4 regions of the Streptococcus sp. 20925_1_22 genome follow, and region 3 is predicted to be linked to each of the others. Evidence: predicted binding sites of a transcription regulator. Region 3 holds the regulator's gene; each other region holds the start of a gene.

Region 1 (3,631 bases), 110 kb from region 3:
ATCTTAGAACATTCTGGTAGGTAGGCAATATCAAATGTCCTGTAACAAATGAGATGATCGCCATAAACCAAAACTTGCAAACCTTCGTCAAGGTAGTCCGCATCATTAAGATTTTGCCAGTCCTCCTCAAGCTCAGGATAACAATCTCTCAATTCCTGAATATTGCTGTTTAACAGAAGATTATTTTTTATCATTCTATAGATAGACTCGACTAAACTCATATGGATCCAAATAAAGAAAAGAATAAACATAAAATTATCACGAATCATATCTAGCCAAAATGATAATCCTTCTTTTAATGTATAATAAATAAAACTACACGAATATAAACCAAAGAAGATAGCACTTATTACTGGACCAATCATCATCAAAATTCTAGCTCTAAGCGGCGAAAACTCAAATCTTTTTCCCACTTCCCACAGTTCCTCCTAAACTCAATTCTTTATCTCCTTTTATATCGCATTCCCCCTCTTGTGTATGTAACTTTGTTTATCATAGAAAAAATTTATTCCAGTAGTTTTATGGCATATTAGGAAAAGTCTTTTTAAGTAGATTTCTGCTTTCTTCATCGGCAGGTAGCCATCCGTCATTGAAAATACGATCTTTTATCCAAAAACGATTATAGAAAAAAGTCCAAAAGAAATTAAAGGCTGTTCCAGTTGGCTTTAACAAATCTTCTGGAATGAAAAGCACAGCAATAACAAGCAAAGCGCAGAAAGAACCTAAAATGATACCAAAGTATTTCCAGTCTTTTCGAAAAAGTGGTACAAAAAAACTAAATAGTAAAGTTGTAATAGAGTATGATGGTGACAAGGTTTTAACTTTACTTCCATCTGGTGACTGAATAGTGATCTTATTCATAACATCTCCTTTTGATGACATAATATACCAAATTAATTTAACAAATATCGATATATCTGTCAACTGTTTTGCTTAGATATTAGAGATTGATAGCCAATGAACATTAAAAAAGAGACTAGAAAGTTAGTCAAAGATAGTATTAGAGAACTGAAAGATATAGATAGCTTGGTTTGAATTAGACCTCAGAAGTGTAAAAATTCAAATATTTTCTCAAAAAAATACAGCCCTAAAGGCTGCATTTTAATCCACGTAATCTTTTTCGTTCTTATTAAACCAAGCGTATGGCAAACCTATGAGTAGGCCACCACCGATGAGGTTACCGATAAAGGTTACGCCCCAGTGGCGTAGGATATTTCCAATACCAAAATTTTGCACTTCCGCTGCTGCTGAGCTGAATTTCACGATAGCGAAGGAAGCAAAGTTGGCTGCCAAGTGTTCGTTTGTCAGGAATACAAACATATAAATGGCTGATATAACTAAGAAGAGCTTAGCTGTACTATCCTTGACCAAAACGAAGGAAAGAATAGCAATATTAACAAAGATATTGGCCAAGACTCCCTCGAGCAGAATCAGCTCATTAGAGCGAGCAAGCTTCATCTGCACAACACCTGAAATGAAACTATCTTTGCTAAGTCCCGCATAAGCAGCCGAGTTAGCAAAGAGCCAGCCAGCAATCAAAGCGCCAATCAGATTGAAAAAGGTACAATAAAGCAAAATCATCAAGGCTTTTTTCCAGTCAATCTTCTTCAAAAAGGTACCAGCAGTCAGAAACATCATGTTGGAAGTCACTAACTCTGCATTTAGAAAGACAATGTAAGCCAATCCCCAAGCAAAGATGAAAGGAAAGAGAAAACGCCCAGTTCCTGGAACAATCTTATTTGTCAAATCTGCCGCAATAGCTCCAGCCCCAGTACTAAAGGTTAGGAAAGCTCCAGCAAAGATGGAATGAACGGCATACTTAGCCTTGCTTGTATCAAACAAAGCTTCTTTCTTTCGGCAAGCTGCTTCAATTTTAGGGATAAATGTCGATTCAGGCATAAAAAATTCTCCTATTAATTTAAACTATGTATAGTATATCACAAAGCTCTTTCTTTTGATAGCGTTTTCGAGAACCTTTTTAAATTTTCTAAAAAAGGATTGAAAATCTATTTTCAACCCTTAAATCCTTTTGCTAACTGAGCAATATCTTCTGGCCGCGTTCGGCAGCAACCACCAAAAAGCCGTACACCTTGATTTTGCCAAAGTTTACTATTTTCCAGCAAGCTCCGCTCCTGCTCTGGATCATCATGCCAAGTCTTGGTCAAGCCATTATAAGTTTCGCCAGAGTTTGGATAGGTCAGAAAAGGTTTGTTGCACACTTGTCCAAGCCCATCTAATAATGGAGCAATTAAATGTGGAGCTGTACAGTTAAAACCAACTGCCAGGACTTGTGGGCTTTCTTGAGCCAAGTTTCCTAATTCCTCAATCTTGGTGCCATCTGATATGGCATTCTCCGACTGGGCTACAAAGGACAAATAAGCCTCAGTCTGTGGAAATTCCTCAGCTAAAAGTCGGAGGATTGCTGCCGCTTCTGCTCCATTTGGAATGGTTTCAATAGCCAATAAATCACAGCCTGCTTCTAGTAAAGCTTGGATACGCGGACGGTGAAAATCTCGAAATTCTTCCTCACTCAGCTGGTAGTCTCCCGTATACTCGGAACCATCAGCTAAATAAGCAGCATAAGGCCCTACCGAGCCTGCAACCAGAGGATAAGGTCTCTGTTTCTGCTCCTCTGGAGATAATCCCTTCCAGATATTTTCGATTGCCTTCCTTGCTAAGAAGACTGTCTCTTTTAAAAGATCATAACCCTTTTCAGGAGTTAGTCCTGCCTCTATAAATGCTGGAATACTGGCCTGATAACTGGACGTAGTGATGATATCACTGCCAGCTCTCACATAGCTTTCATGCACATTTTGAATAATCTGAGGCTGGTCTAATAGGTATTGAGCTGACCAAAGCTTACCAGATACATCATAACCCAGGCTTTCCAACTCTGTACCTAAAGCTCCATCTAAAATAATAATTTCTTGCTCATCAAGCAAATCTTTAAATTTTCCCATGAAATTCTCCTAAAATCTACGATTAAACACAAAAAGAGGTCTCCCTCTTTTTGTTTTCTACATTAAGATCTATTCGCCCAGGCAGTATCGACGTCCAAGATATCCTGAGTAGTATATTGCTGACGATAAGGATTGTAAACGATATAGCCAGCACCAGACTCATAGAGTGGTGAATCAAAGCGAGTCAAATCGTATTTTTCAATAATATAATTCAATTTAGCATTATAGCTGGTATCTGTCGCATAGACACCAGTCAGGGCAGCTGTTGCATCCTGATAGGTTGGCGCATTGCTCTTCCATGCACCTGCAAAATGGCCTTGCTTGAGCACTGCAACATAGTCTTGCAGAGACTCTACATAGCTAGGATATGAACGGAAACTGTCGTTAATGGTGTAAGCATTTCCCGCTCCATCATCTTCCCAAGTCTCCATATTAGCAGACTGACCATCATAGTTACCTTTGATACCAAAAAGATTATAATGAGGTTCACCTGACAGACCAGACTGTCCTGATCCACTTTCCAAAATAGCCTGAGCAATCATAACAGAAGCATAAAGATCGTTGTCCTGTCCCAACTGACGCGCTGGCTCACCGATTTGTGAGATGAAGTAGTCTGTTTGATTCATAGGCTGCTGGTCGCTATTATTGGCACTAGCAGGATTAATATGCTT
Region 2 (3,631 bases), on a different contig from region 3:
AGTGGTTTACTCAATATCGATTCTCAGACCTGGTCTGACAGCGTTTTTGAAACGCTGGGGATTCCTAAAAAGTGGTTTGGTGAGGTGACACAGGGAGGAAAAGTCCTTCGAAGTCTGTCGCCACGGATCACACAAGAGCTGAAAATTGAGCCATTTGATGTCATTGCAGGGGCTGGTCATGATACAGCGGCAGCTGTTCTGGCTATTCCTTATGCGAATGAGCAGCCAACAGCCTTTATCTCTTGCGGTACTTGGTCTCTGGTCGGTCTAGAATCTCAGAATCCTGTAACCAGCCAGGAAGCTTTAGCGGCCAATCTGACCAATGAAGGCTGCTTTGACGGACGCTATCGGATTTTGAAGAATACGACAGGGCTCTGGATTATCCAAGAACTGCAGCGGGACTGGCGCTTGCAAGGTCAGGACATCAGCTTTGCTGAAATGGTGACACTGGCAAGAAACGTCACGAATAATCGCTCTTGGATTAACCCCAATGATGCTATTTTTGCAGCCCCAGGAGACATGGAGGCTAAGGTCAAGGAGCGTTGCCATATGACTAACCAGCCTGTCCCTCAAAGCAAAGGAGAGGTTGTCCGAGTGGTCTTGGAAAGTCTCGCTTTTGCCTATCGTCAAACCGTGGAGCAAATTGAGAGCTTGACCGGTCAAAAAATCGAGCAGATTCACATGGTCGGAGGCGGTATCCAAAATGAACTGCTCTGTCAGCTGACAGCTGATGTAAGCCAGAAACCAGTCCTAACAGGGCCGATTGAAGCCAGCGCTTTGGGAAATATTTTGGCACAGCTTTTGACCTTGGGTGAGATTCAAGATCGGCAGACTGCCCAAAAGCTCATCAAGGATTCAGAAAAGACCAAGCAATACCAGCCTCAAGAGGATTCAGATTTGGCTCGGTCCTATCAAGAATTTCAAGCAAGAATGAAAGTAGGAAGCTAGATGTTAAAGCATATTCCAACTATTTTAAGTCCAGAGTTAGTCAAGTATCTGATGGAGATGGGGCACGGAGATGAAGTGGTCATTGCCGATGCAAACTTCCCTGCCCATCGGATTGGTCAGCGGGTTGTTCGCTGTGATGGGCACGGAGTTCCAGCGCTGCTAGATGCTATCTTGACTGTCCTGCCCCTGGATGCTTATAGTGATTACCAAGCAGGCCTTATGCAGGTAGTGCCGGGAGATCCGACCGTACCAGTCATCTGGGATGACTACAAGGCTTTGTTAGAAAAGCACTATCCAGGTACAGCCATCAAAGAATTTGAACGCTTTGCTTTCTATGAGCAGGCGGAAAAAGCTTATTTGGTCATCCAAACGGGCGAAGGAGCTCTGTACGGCAACATCATTTTGAAAAAAGGTGTCATTGCCAGCTAATGAAAAAACAGGTAAGAGATGGGCAAGGTTGCTTCTGGAAAGGAGTGTCCTTGTTCCTCATCCTTATCTGGGGCTTTCTTTGCTTTTTTTATCAATCTGCTTGTTAAAAAAATCACAAAAACTTGCAAAAAGCAAAATTTTGCAGTATCATTATATTAACAATATAAATCAAAAGGAGAAAATATATGTCTACATTTTACGTACCCGCTGTCAATCTTATTGGCAAGGGGGTTGTCAAGGAAGTTGGTCCTTATGTTAAGGAGCTGGGTTACAGCAAGGCCTTGCTGGTGACGGATAAATTTATCGAAGGCAGCGATATCCTGCCACAAATCCTAGCACCACTAGATGCAGAAGGCATCCAGTATGTGGTCTTCAGCGATGTTGAGCCAAACCCGACTTGTAAGAATGTCATGGATGGTGTAGCTGCTCTCAAGGAACACAACTGTGACTTCATCATCAGTGTCGGCGGCGGTTCACCGCAGGATGCGGCTAGCTGTATTTCAGTAATTGCGACAAATGGTGGCAAACCACAAGACTACGAAGGTTTGCACAAGTCTGCTAAGAAAGGTCTGCCGGTAGTGGCAATCAATACCACAGCGGGAACTTCAGCTGAAATTACCATTAACTATGTCATCACAGATGAAGAACGCAAGGTTAAGATGGTTATGGTGGACAAGAATAGCTTGGCTCTGATCTCAGTCAATGACCCTGAACTCATGGTATCCAAACCAGCCGCCCTCACAGCAGCAACAGGGATGGATGCTTTGACTCACGCGGTCGAAGCTCTCGTCACACCAGGAGCTTACGGTGTAACCAAGAAATTATCTATCGGAGCCATTGAACTTATCAAGGAATACCTACCTCGTGCGGTTGCAAATGGCCATGATATTGAAGCGCGTGAAGGCATGGTGAATGCCATCTTCCTTGGCGGTATGTCCTTTAACAATGCTGGTCTAGGTTATGTTCACTCTATGGCTCACCAGCTAGGGGCAGTTTATAATCTGCCGCATGGTGTCTGCTGTGCCATGCTCCTGCCAGTTGTAGAGCGTGAAAATGCGAAACGGGTACCAGAAGCTTTCCGCAATGTTGCCAAAGCCCTTGGTCTGCAAATCGAAGGCAAGACTGACGAAGAATGTGCAGCTTATGCCATTTCTGAAATCGAAAAACTGTCTGAAACGGTTGGTATTCCGAAGAAACTTACTGAACTTGGTATCGAAGAAAAGGACTTTGACTTTGACTACCTATCTAAAAACGCTTTGATTGATGCTTGTGCGCCAGGCAATCCATTCATGCCAACTCTAGAAGAAACGATTGCTTTTTATAAAGAACTCTTCTAAGAACGAAAAAATTCTGAAACAAACAAGGCTCTGCATGACTCTAACTTGCAGGGCTTGTTTTTATAGGAATGAAAAGGACCTAAACAAAAAAACGATTACAACTGTAAATTTATTTTAAAAAATTATGTAAAATCTATTGACAAATAAATTATGTCATGATAAAATTACAACCGTAAACAAAAAGTTTACGTAAATTTAATCAGAAGGTATGAATACAGCCGGAAGGCGATTATTTTTGGGAGGATTGGAAATTATGTAAAATCATCTTCTTTTGAAAGAGATTTAATTCACTCATAAAAGTAGAGACTAAATCAGTCTTGATTTTTGGAAATGAAATAAGTTATGTAAAGTAATGGACAGGAGAAGATCTCCCAAATGAATATTTATAGTAGATAAGGAAAAGATTTCTTATCTGAAATTTTGGTAAAAACAAAAATTATGTAAAGCGAAAAATGAAGAAAAGTGAGGCAATGCTATGAACAATAACTACAACAATTTTAACAATATGGACGATCTTTTCAACCAACTCATGGGGCGCATGGGCGGCTATAACAGCGAACATCGGCGCTACTTGATTAATGGTAGAGAGGTCACACCGGAAGAGTTTGCTCAGTACCGGGCTACTGGCAAGCTCCCCGGTCAAGGAGCAGGTGAGCAGACTAGCCAGACTGCTGCTCAGGGACCTAAGCAGGATGGTATCCTGGCTAAGCTAGGTCGCAATCTGACTCAGGAAGCTCGTGATGGTAAGTTGGATCCAGTCATTGGGCGCAATAAGGAAATCCAAGAAACTGCTGAAATCCTTTCCCGCCGGACTAAGAATAATCCTGTATTGGTTGGAGATGCCGGAGTTGGTAAGACAGCTGTCGTAGAAGGATTGGCTCAGGCTATCGTCAATGGTGATGTGCCAGCGGCCATCA
Region 3 (3,631 bases):
CTTAAAAAACAGCTTACTTGCTGACTTATCGGACATTGACTTTTACTTAAATGAAAGTCAGCCCAGCTTGCCTTACGTCATCAATTTGGGATTTCCCAATCAAAAAAATGACCTGCTTCTACTTCAAATGGATTTAAATGGCTTTTCCATTTCAACAGGCTCAGCCTGCACGGCCGGAGCTATACAACCCAGTCATGTCTTGCAAGCTATGTATGGCAAGGATTCCAACCGCTTGTATGAGTCCATTCGGATCAGTACTTCGGACCAGACGACTCTGCAAGAGATTCAATCATTTACAAAGAAATTAAAAGAAATTTTAGGAGGATAAGATGGCCTTTCAAACATCTGTTAGCTTAGCAAACTGTGAATATACCTATTCACTTCACCCAAATGTCAAGAAATTTACCTTGCGCGACAATACATTCGCTGAAAGCAAGGTTGGCAACTACGAACTCTCTCGTCTGCTGGAATCTGTTCCCAACAGCGGAAATGGTTTTCTGCTGAAAATAATTGTCAATAAAGATTTAAATGGTTTCAAAATCAACATCACTGAAAAATCAGGCCTGCGCTTGGTCAATATTTTCAAATCAGAAGACAATCACATTATCCAGCAAAAATTTTATTTCTTGATGGATAGCTTGGTTGAAAGAAATATTTTTGAAAAGACACCACAATAAGCAAGATTCTCGCAATTTTGCTTTTTTGGTTTAGACTCTTTAAAAGACCAAACAAGCTTGACTCCTACTTAGAACGCTTGAAAATATCAAATGACTAATCGAACTCAAAGAAAGGATTAACGATGGTTGAACTGACCTATTTGGACTCATATAAGGTGAAACGAACACTTACCTATGAAGACTTCGACGAATTTCTTCTAGCCTTCTCTGGCTGCGTCACAGTTCCTGACTCTCTCAAAGTACTTTCCATAACTTACAATGAGCACCAACTGCCTTTTACAGGGCTAATTGGGGACTTGTATCGCCAGATGTACCAGTTAGACTTGACTCCCTACCAGGACTAAGTTTTTCAACGCTACTATTCCCAGCAATTACTAATTTTCTTTTTTATAAATCAAACATCCTTAATTAGTTGATTTTTTCACAAACTTCCTATAAAATAGAATTAGAAAGGTTGTGATTTTGTGAAAACTGAAAAAAATACTACAATTCCCCGAGCAACTGCTAAGAGACTGTCGCTCTACTATCGTATTTTTAAACGGTTTAATGCTGAGAAGATTGAAAAAGCAAACTCCAAGCAAATTGCAGAAGCCATTGGTATTGACTCTGCTACCGTCAGACGAGATTTTTCTTATTTCGGTGAACTTGGCCGCAGAGGATTTGGTTATGATGTCAAGAAATTGATGAACTTTTTTGCTGACCTCTTAAACGACAATGCTATTACCAATGTCATGATTGTTGGCGTTGGTAATATGGGACGTGCTCTGCTACACTATCGTTTTCATGAGCGCAATAAAATGAAGGTTGTAATGGCTTTTGACATAGATGACCATCCAGAAGTTGGCAGCACAACCAGCGATGGGATTCCTATCTATGGAATTTCCCAAATCAAAGAAAAAATACAGTCAGGAAATGTGCAAACTGCCATCCTAACTGTACCTAGCGTAAAAGCTCAAGAAGTTGCATCAATCTTAGTTCAGGCTGGTGTCAAGGGCATTCTCTGCTTTTCACCAGTAAATCTATCCCTACCTAAGGACGTGGTCGTTCAGTATGTTGACCTGACTAGCGAACTGCAGACTCTGCTCTACTTCATGAGAAAAAATGAACATTAATTTGAAAGAGGTATTTAACACTCAATGAGTAAACCAATTATTGGAATAACCGGAAATGAAAGAGAAATCCCAGACGATCACTTCATCCATATGAGCTATACGGCGACAGGATTCGTTGAGGGAGTTAAAGAAGTTGGCGGAATTCCAATGATTTTGCCAATTGGTGATGAAGAAATGGCAAAACAGTATGTTTCCATTGTTGACAAATTAATCATCACAGGCGGTCAGAATGTATGTCCCCAGTTCTATGGAGAAGAAAAAGCCATTGACAGCAATGATTATCTACTCAAACGGGACATTTTTGAATTAGCTTTAATCAAGGAAGCCCGCCGTCAAAATAAACCAATCTTCACTGTCTGCCGCGGAACCCAACTTTATAATGTCGCACTGGGTGGTACTCTTCATCAAGACATTGAAGATCATTGGCAAGACAGCTCTGCTGAGTACACAACTCAAAGCATGGTGACCAAGAACGGCTCTATTCTGCACGAAATCTATGGCCCTGCATCTGAAATCAACTCTTTCCATCATCAAAGTATCAAGGATTTAGCGGCCGGACTAGAAGTCATCGCCTATGATCCGCGCGATAAGATTATTGAAGCCATCACTTCTACTGACGGCAGTCCTTTCCTTGGCGTCCAATGGCACCCAGAGTTCTTGTTTGGCTCCAGAGAAGGAGACTTAGCTCTGTTTGATTATGTTGTCAATATTCTTTAAAATCCTCTATTCCTAGAAAAACCTCTTTTCAACACGAATAGAAGTTTTTTATATTCAAGTAAATCAAATTATATCATATCTGTCTCCTCTCGGTAGCTATAGTAGTTGGACTTGGACACAATCAAATGATCTAAAAGAACCAAGCCCATCATCTCACAAGCTTCTTTCATATGCTGGGTCACTTCATCATCGTTTCTGCTAGGGACGACTGAGCCTGATGGATGATTGTGTACCAGTATAATAGATGTCGCCAGGTGCTTGAGAGCGTAGTGGAGAATTTCTCTCGGCTCAGCAATGCTTCTGCTTACAGTCCCCATGAAAATAGTCTGCTGGTGCAAGATTTGATTTTGACTATTAAGATAAATAGCAACCAAGCACTCCTGCCTCATGTCTCCTAGCTCTTGCTGCATCTTCTGTGCTAATTTTTGACTGCCCATAATCTGCTCTTTCTGCAGAACCTCTGCTCGGTTAATCCGACGCCCTAATTCGATAATGGCCTGCAGCTCCACAGCCTTAATCGGACCGATTCCAGAAATAGTCTGCAATTCCTGCAAAGTTAAATACTTAAGATCGTTCAAACTGGAAATAGATGATAAAATTCTTTGAGAAACTTGAAAAACAGTTTCTTTTTTGTTGCCTGTCCTGAGAAAGATTGATAGGAGCTCCTGGTTACTGAGTTTTTCAGCTCCTTCTCTCATTAAACGCTCCCGTGGCATTATGCTAATATCATCTTGAAATGAAATACTATACATAGAAACCTCCTTACCTTATAATTCGGAAAAAGAGTTAAAATCAGCAAGAATTGATACAAAAAATCTTTCATTCAGAACAAATTTTAGATAAAAAAACACTCCAAAAGTTAACGTTCTTCCTAACCTTTGGAGTGAAATTTTTTTAGTTTTTTGTCTTTAAATCTGCATTTGATTATAGGACTTACTGAAAGATTCAAGAACTTCCTTAGGAGCCTTATCATACTCGACAGAACCTTCTAATGTTCCCTTGACAATAGTCCGGTTGGTTGCCGCGGCATCCTCACAGGTAACCAAAGTAATCTCTGTAACACCTTCAGTATCCTCAATCAGGTCCGTTCGATCTGGAGTTACCGTTTCGACACTGGTGATTACA
Region 4 (3,631 bases), on a different contig from region 3:
AAAAGCTGAAAAAAGACCAACCAATAAACCTTTAGGAGTAATGGCTAACTGATTCAGCTGACAGTGGGTCGCAAATCAAAAAGGTTCCGACAATCGCTAACAGCATAGAACAAAGCTCCGATATTGTAGGCGCAACCCGATCCTTGATACAGACATAGGCTAAGATGCCTATTGGGCAGAGGTATTGCAAGACCGTCGCTGTCCCTGCATTGGTTTCTCGAATGGCCTCCAAGTAGGCAAATTGGTTGAGAAACAAAGCAAAGAGGGCAAAAATAAAAATAGAAAACAAGGAAGACTTATCTTTTAAAAGCTTCCGAAAATGGTCCCGATTTGCCAAATAGGCCACACCCATCAAGGCAAGGCCTGAAAGCAGCAAGCGGAGATTGGTCAGCGCTAGCGCAGAAAAACCATGCCCTAGCAGATATTGGCCGCTCGTGCCAGACAGCCCCCAAGCAATTCCAGCAGCTATTGTGTAAATGGTCCCTTTCAAAACTTTTGACATCCTAAACCTCTTTCTATATCTTTGCTTATTATAGCACAATCCATAAAGAAAAATCAGCCAGTTTTGACTGATTTTCATCTCATGATTAAGCAAAGATTTATTCTGGCGATACCAAAATCTTGATCTGCGCCTTGTCCTGAGTCAGCTCGATAAAACCTTCTTGCACAATATCCTCCAGCTTAATCTTCTTGGTCACAAGCTTGTCAGCAGAGAAATAGCCCTGCTCCATCAGTTCCAGCACCTTAGGGAAAATATGCCGATAAGCGATAATACCCTTGAGCGTTTTTTCTTGAATGGCAAATTCATTAGGATTGACGCTGGCTTCTCGCTCCCAGATAGAAACAACCATACATTCCCCAGCCTTGTGAACAGCAGCCAAAGCCTGTCCCAGCACAACCGGCACCCCGGTCACTTCATAAGACACATCTGCCCCGCCACCAGTTAAACGCTGAATAGCAGCTACCACGTCTTCGCCTTCTTCTGGATGCACAATGATGGCCCCAAGCTCCTCAGCCTTGGCTTGGCGTTCTGGAGATAACTCGACACCATAAATCTTAGAGGCACCGACTGCTCGCAAAGCCTCAACTATCAAGAGCCCGATTGGCCCCAAACCGAAGACAACCGCTGTATCGCCCGTCTTAAGAGCTGACTGACGGACTGCGTAAACAGCTACAGCAGCAGGTTCTGTCAAAGCTGCCTGCTCATAGCTAAGGCTGTCTGGAACTTTGTGAACAATGTCTCCGTCCAAAACACAGTATTTGGCAAAACCACCGTCTGCCGCCAGACCGACAAAGTTTAGATTAGGGTCCAGATTATAATCACCGACAAGATTATGCTTAGCCAAAATGGGCTCAACTGTCACCCGGTCGCCAACTTTGACCCGTGTCACGGCACTGCCGACCTCAACAATTTCCCCAGCAAACTCATGTCCTAAAGTTACAGGCGCTTTCTGGCCAGAATAGACATGCTCTGTTTCTGTCGGAATAAAAATCGGTCCGTCTAAGTATTCATGCAAGTCAGTTCCACAGATTCCTGTGAACTTGACCGCAATTTTAACCTGATGCGGTTTGACTTCCGGTACATCCACTTCTTCAATACGAACATCTTTAGCGCCATACCAACGCGCAGCATTCATTTTTGCCATAAACATACCTCGCTTTATAATTTGTTAGTTTTATTGTAAACCCTTTCAGAAATCTTGTCAAAAGATTAGCTACATTTTCAAAAAATAACATACAAAAAACCAGCATCAGCTGGTCTCAAGTTTATTCTGCAATTCTAGCAGAGTAGAAAGGAAGAAGGAACATTAAAACAATAGAAAGAATCAAGAGAATCGCACGAAGCAATCCACCAAATAGAAAAGCAACTACTAAAGTTCCCAAGCAAATAGAAAAATTAGTAAAATTTGTTTCAATCAGCAAGGTTTGCCCTGATTTAACTGTCACTGGCTTAGTTTTCATAGGAGCAGATCCAGCACGGACTTCTGCTTCATTAGCTGCGATTGGAAAAACAGCCTCTTCTCCGTTTTTGATTGCGCCAACTTTCTGACCATTGATAAAGATTGGAAACTTCCCAATAATCCCTACAAAACCTGTCTCGCGTTTGATTTTAATTTCTGACATAAAGACTCCTTTGTTTTTTTAATTATTTTAACACAACTGATGGCTAAAGAAAAGACGAAATAAAAGGCTGTGATATTTAAAAATACTAAGATATTCATCGTCAGCAACATGAGAAGCATATACTCTCCTGTATTATCAGGTTTTAAATAAACACTCCTTGATATTTTACTATCAGCATTTTCATCCATCATAAAAATTTTACTGCTATATAATTTTACATTTGACAAATCTTTCTTATCTTCCGCTAAAAAGTCAAACAGTGGCTGAAACTCTTTCTCCAACTCATACTGTTCTTTTGTGCGATTTTCTGGTATTTTCTCTCCGCAGGCACTCAACGGCTGCACTATTTCTTCAAGTGAATATTATTAAAGATTACTGCCTTTAAATTAATTAAAAGAATATTACCTAAACTAGGTATATCTGTATTATCGAAAACCTCCAGTAATATCGCTAAAATATCCCTCAAAACAAATTTTTCAGTAGACTTGTCAATCTTCTCTTCAGTTTTTAATAAACAAAGATTACGTTGTATATGGTCAATAAAGTCCATCATAAAAAAATTATTAATATCATCTAATGAATCAAAATAACCAATTTCTGTAGGTGAATTATTGATAATATAAGATTCTTTATTCAATATGTACTCTAATCTAAAATCAAATTTTTTAATTTCATCAAAACAATCTGTGTTGTATTTTACAATATCTAACACATCTTGCAATACTGAATACACACTGGAAAGTTCCACTGTATTTGCTTCAATTTCATAAGAAAGCAACTCAAATAAGGAGTTTAAGAGTTCATTAAAATTCCTTGAATCAATAATGCCTTTCATTTTATTTGTGTTCAGAAAAATCTTTTCTCTAATTTCGTATGTGTTATAAAAGAAAATTTCAGATAACGTTGAATCAGTCGGCACACTAATATTATTGTAGTCTCCCCAATCTTTAGAAGATGATATATCACTATAATTTCCAATACCAGGATATAATGCATTCCCCTTCGATTTTAAATATTTATAAATCTTTATGCCTCCATTTAGATACCCAAAAAGAATTTCCTCACCAATTATTGTTGTAGCAGTAATATAAAATGAACGTGGTATCTTCTTAGAAACAACATCTCCCGACTTTAAAGATACTTTACTAATACAATTTTTCGTATTATCGCTAGAATCATAATACTTTACATTCTCTATATATAAAGTATCTTCTCGCATTATCAAGATTATACCTTTAGTAGCATCAACCACAAAACTAGGTCTATAATGATCTTTATATTGCTCTAATTCTTTTTCCTTTTCTTTTACATTTCTTTCACGTTCTTTTTCACGTTCTTTTCTATCATCACGGTATCTATTCCTTTCATTACTGACAAACACAAATACTGTGAAACTAATAGTTAGTGCAGTTGAATAAAACGAAAAGTTCTCAACCACAACATTCAGTGCTAACTTCCAAGGCTCTGAAGGAATTATAAGACCATAATAAGCGAAGTATCTAAACAT

What was found. The regulator Rex, encoded in region 3, represses fermentation and respiration genes when NADH is low (regulators of the CRP and FNR family bind a similar motif). The targets are predictions, from matches to a motif close to TTGTGAANTANTTCACAA.
Region 1: the regulator Rex is predicted to act here: its motif matches at 1,926-1,943, upstream of O3621_RS05220 (formate/nitrite transporter family protein).
Region 2: the regulator Rex is predicted to act here: its motif matches at 1,478-1,495, upstream of O3621_RS03770 (iron-containing alcohol dehydrogenase).
Region 4: the regulator Rex is predicted to act here: its motif matches at 1,680-1,697, upstream of O3621_RS09045 (2,3-butanediol dehydrogenase).

Annotation. Positions count from the first base shown of each region.
Region 1 is NZ_JAPVYE010000003.1:163,040-166,670, forward strand. It holds gene O3621_RS05210 (hypothetical protein) at 1-413, opposite strand, end outside; gene O3621_RS05215 (hypothetical protein) at 520-861, opposite strand; gene O3621_RS05220 (formate/nitrite transporter family protein) at 1,102-1,899, opposite strand; gene mmuM (homocysteine S-methyltransferase) at 2,013-2,960, opposite strand; gene O3621_RS05230 (glucosaminidase domain-containing protein) at 3,023-3,631, opposite strand, start outside.
Region 2 is NZ_JAPVYE010000002.1:253,767-257,397, forward strand. It holds gene O3621_RS03760 (rhamnulokinase family protein) at 1-948, shown strand, start outside; gene O3621_RS03765 (RbsD/FucU domain-containing protein) at 949-1,377, shown strand; gene O3621_RS03770 (iron-containing alcohol dehydrogenase) at 1,563-2,714, shown strand; gene O3621_RS03775 (ATP-dependent Clp protease ATP-binding subunit) at 3,190-3,631, shown strand, end outside.
Region 3 is NZ_JAPVYE010000003.1:53,415-57,045, reverse strand. It holds gene O3621_RS04725 (cysteine desulfurase family protein) at 1-328, shown strand, start outside; gene O3621_RS04720 (DUF1831 domain-containing protein) at 330-677, shown strand; gene O3621_RS04715 (DUF4649 family protein) at 800-1,021, shown strand; gene O3621_RS04710 (redox-sensing transcriptional repressor Rex) at 1,142-1,789, shown strand; gene O3621_RS04705 (gamma-glutamyl-gamma-aminobutyrate hydrolase family protein) at 1,814-2,506, shown strand; gene radC (DNA repair protein RadC) at 2,575-3,258, opposite strand; gene O3621_RS04695 (class A sortase) at 3,415-3,631, opposite strand, start outside.
Region 4 is NZ_JAPVYE010000005.1:257,707-261,337, forward strand. It holds partial or broken gene O3621_RS09040 (DMT family transporter) at 1-502, opposite strand, end outside; gene O3621_RS09045 (2,3-butanediol dehydrogenase) at 600-1,646, opposite strand; gene O3621_RS09050 (hypothetical protein) at 1,768-2,124, opposite strand; gene O3621_RS09055 (hypothetical protein) at 2,085-2,468, opposite strand; gene O3621_RS09060 (hypothetical protein) at 2,468-3,631, opposite strand, start outside.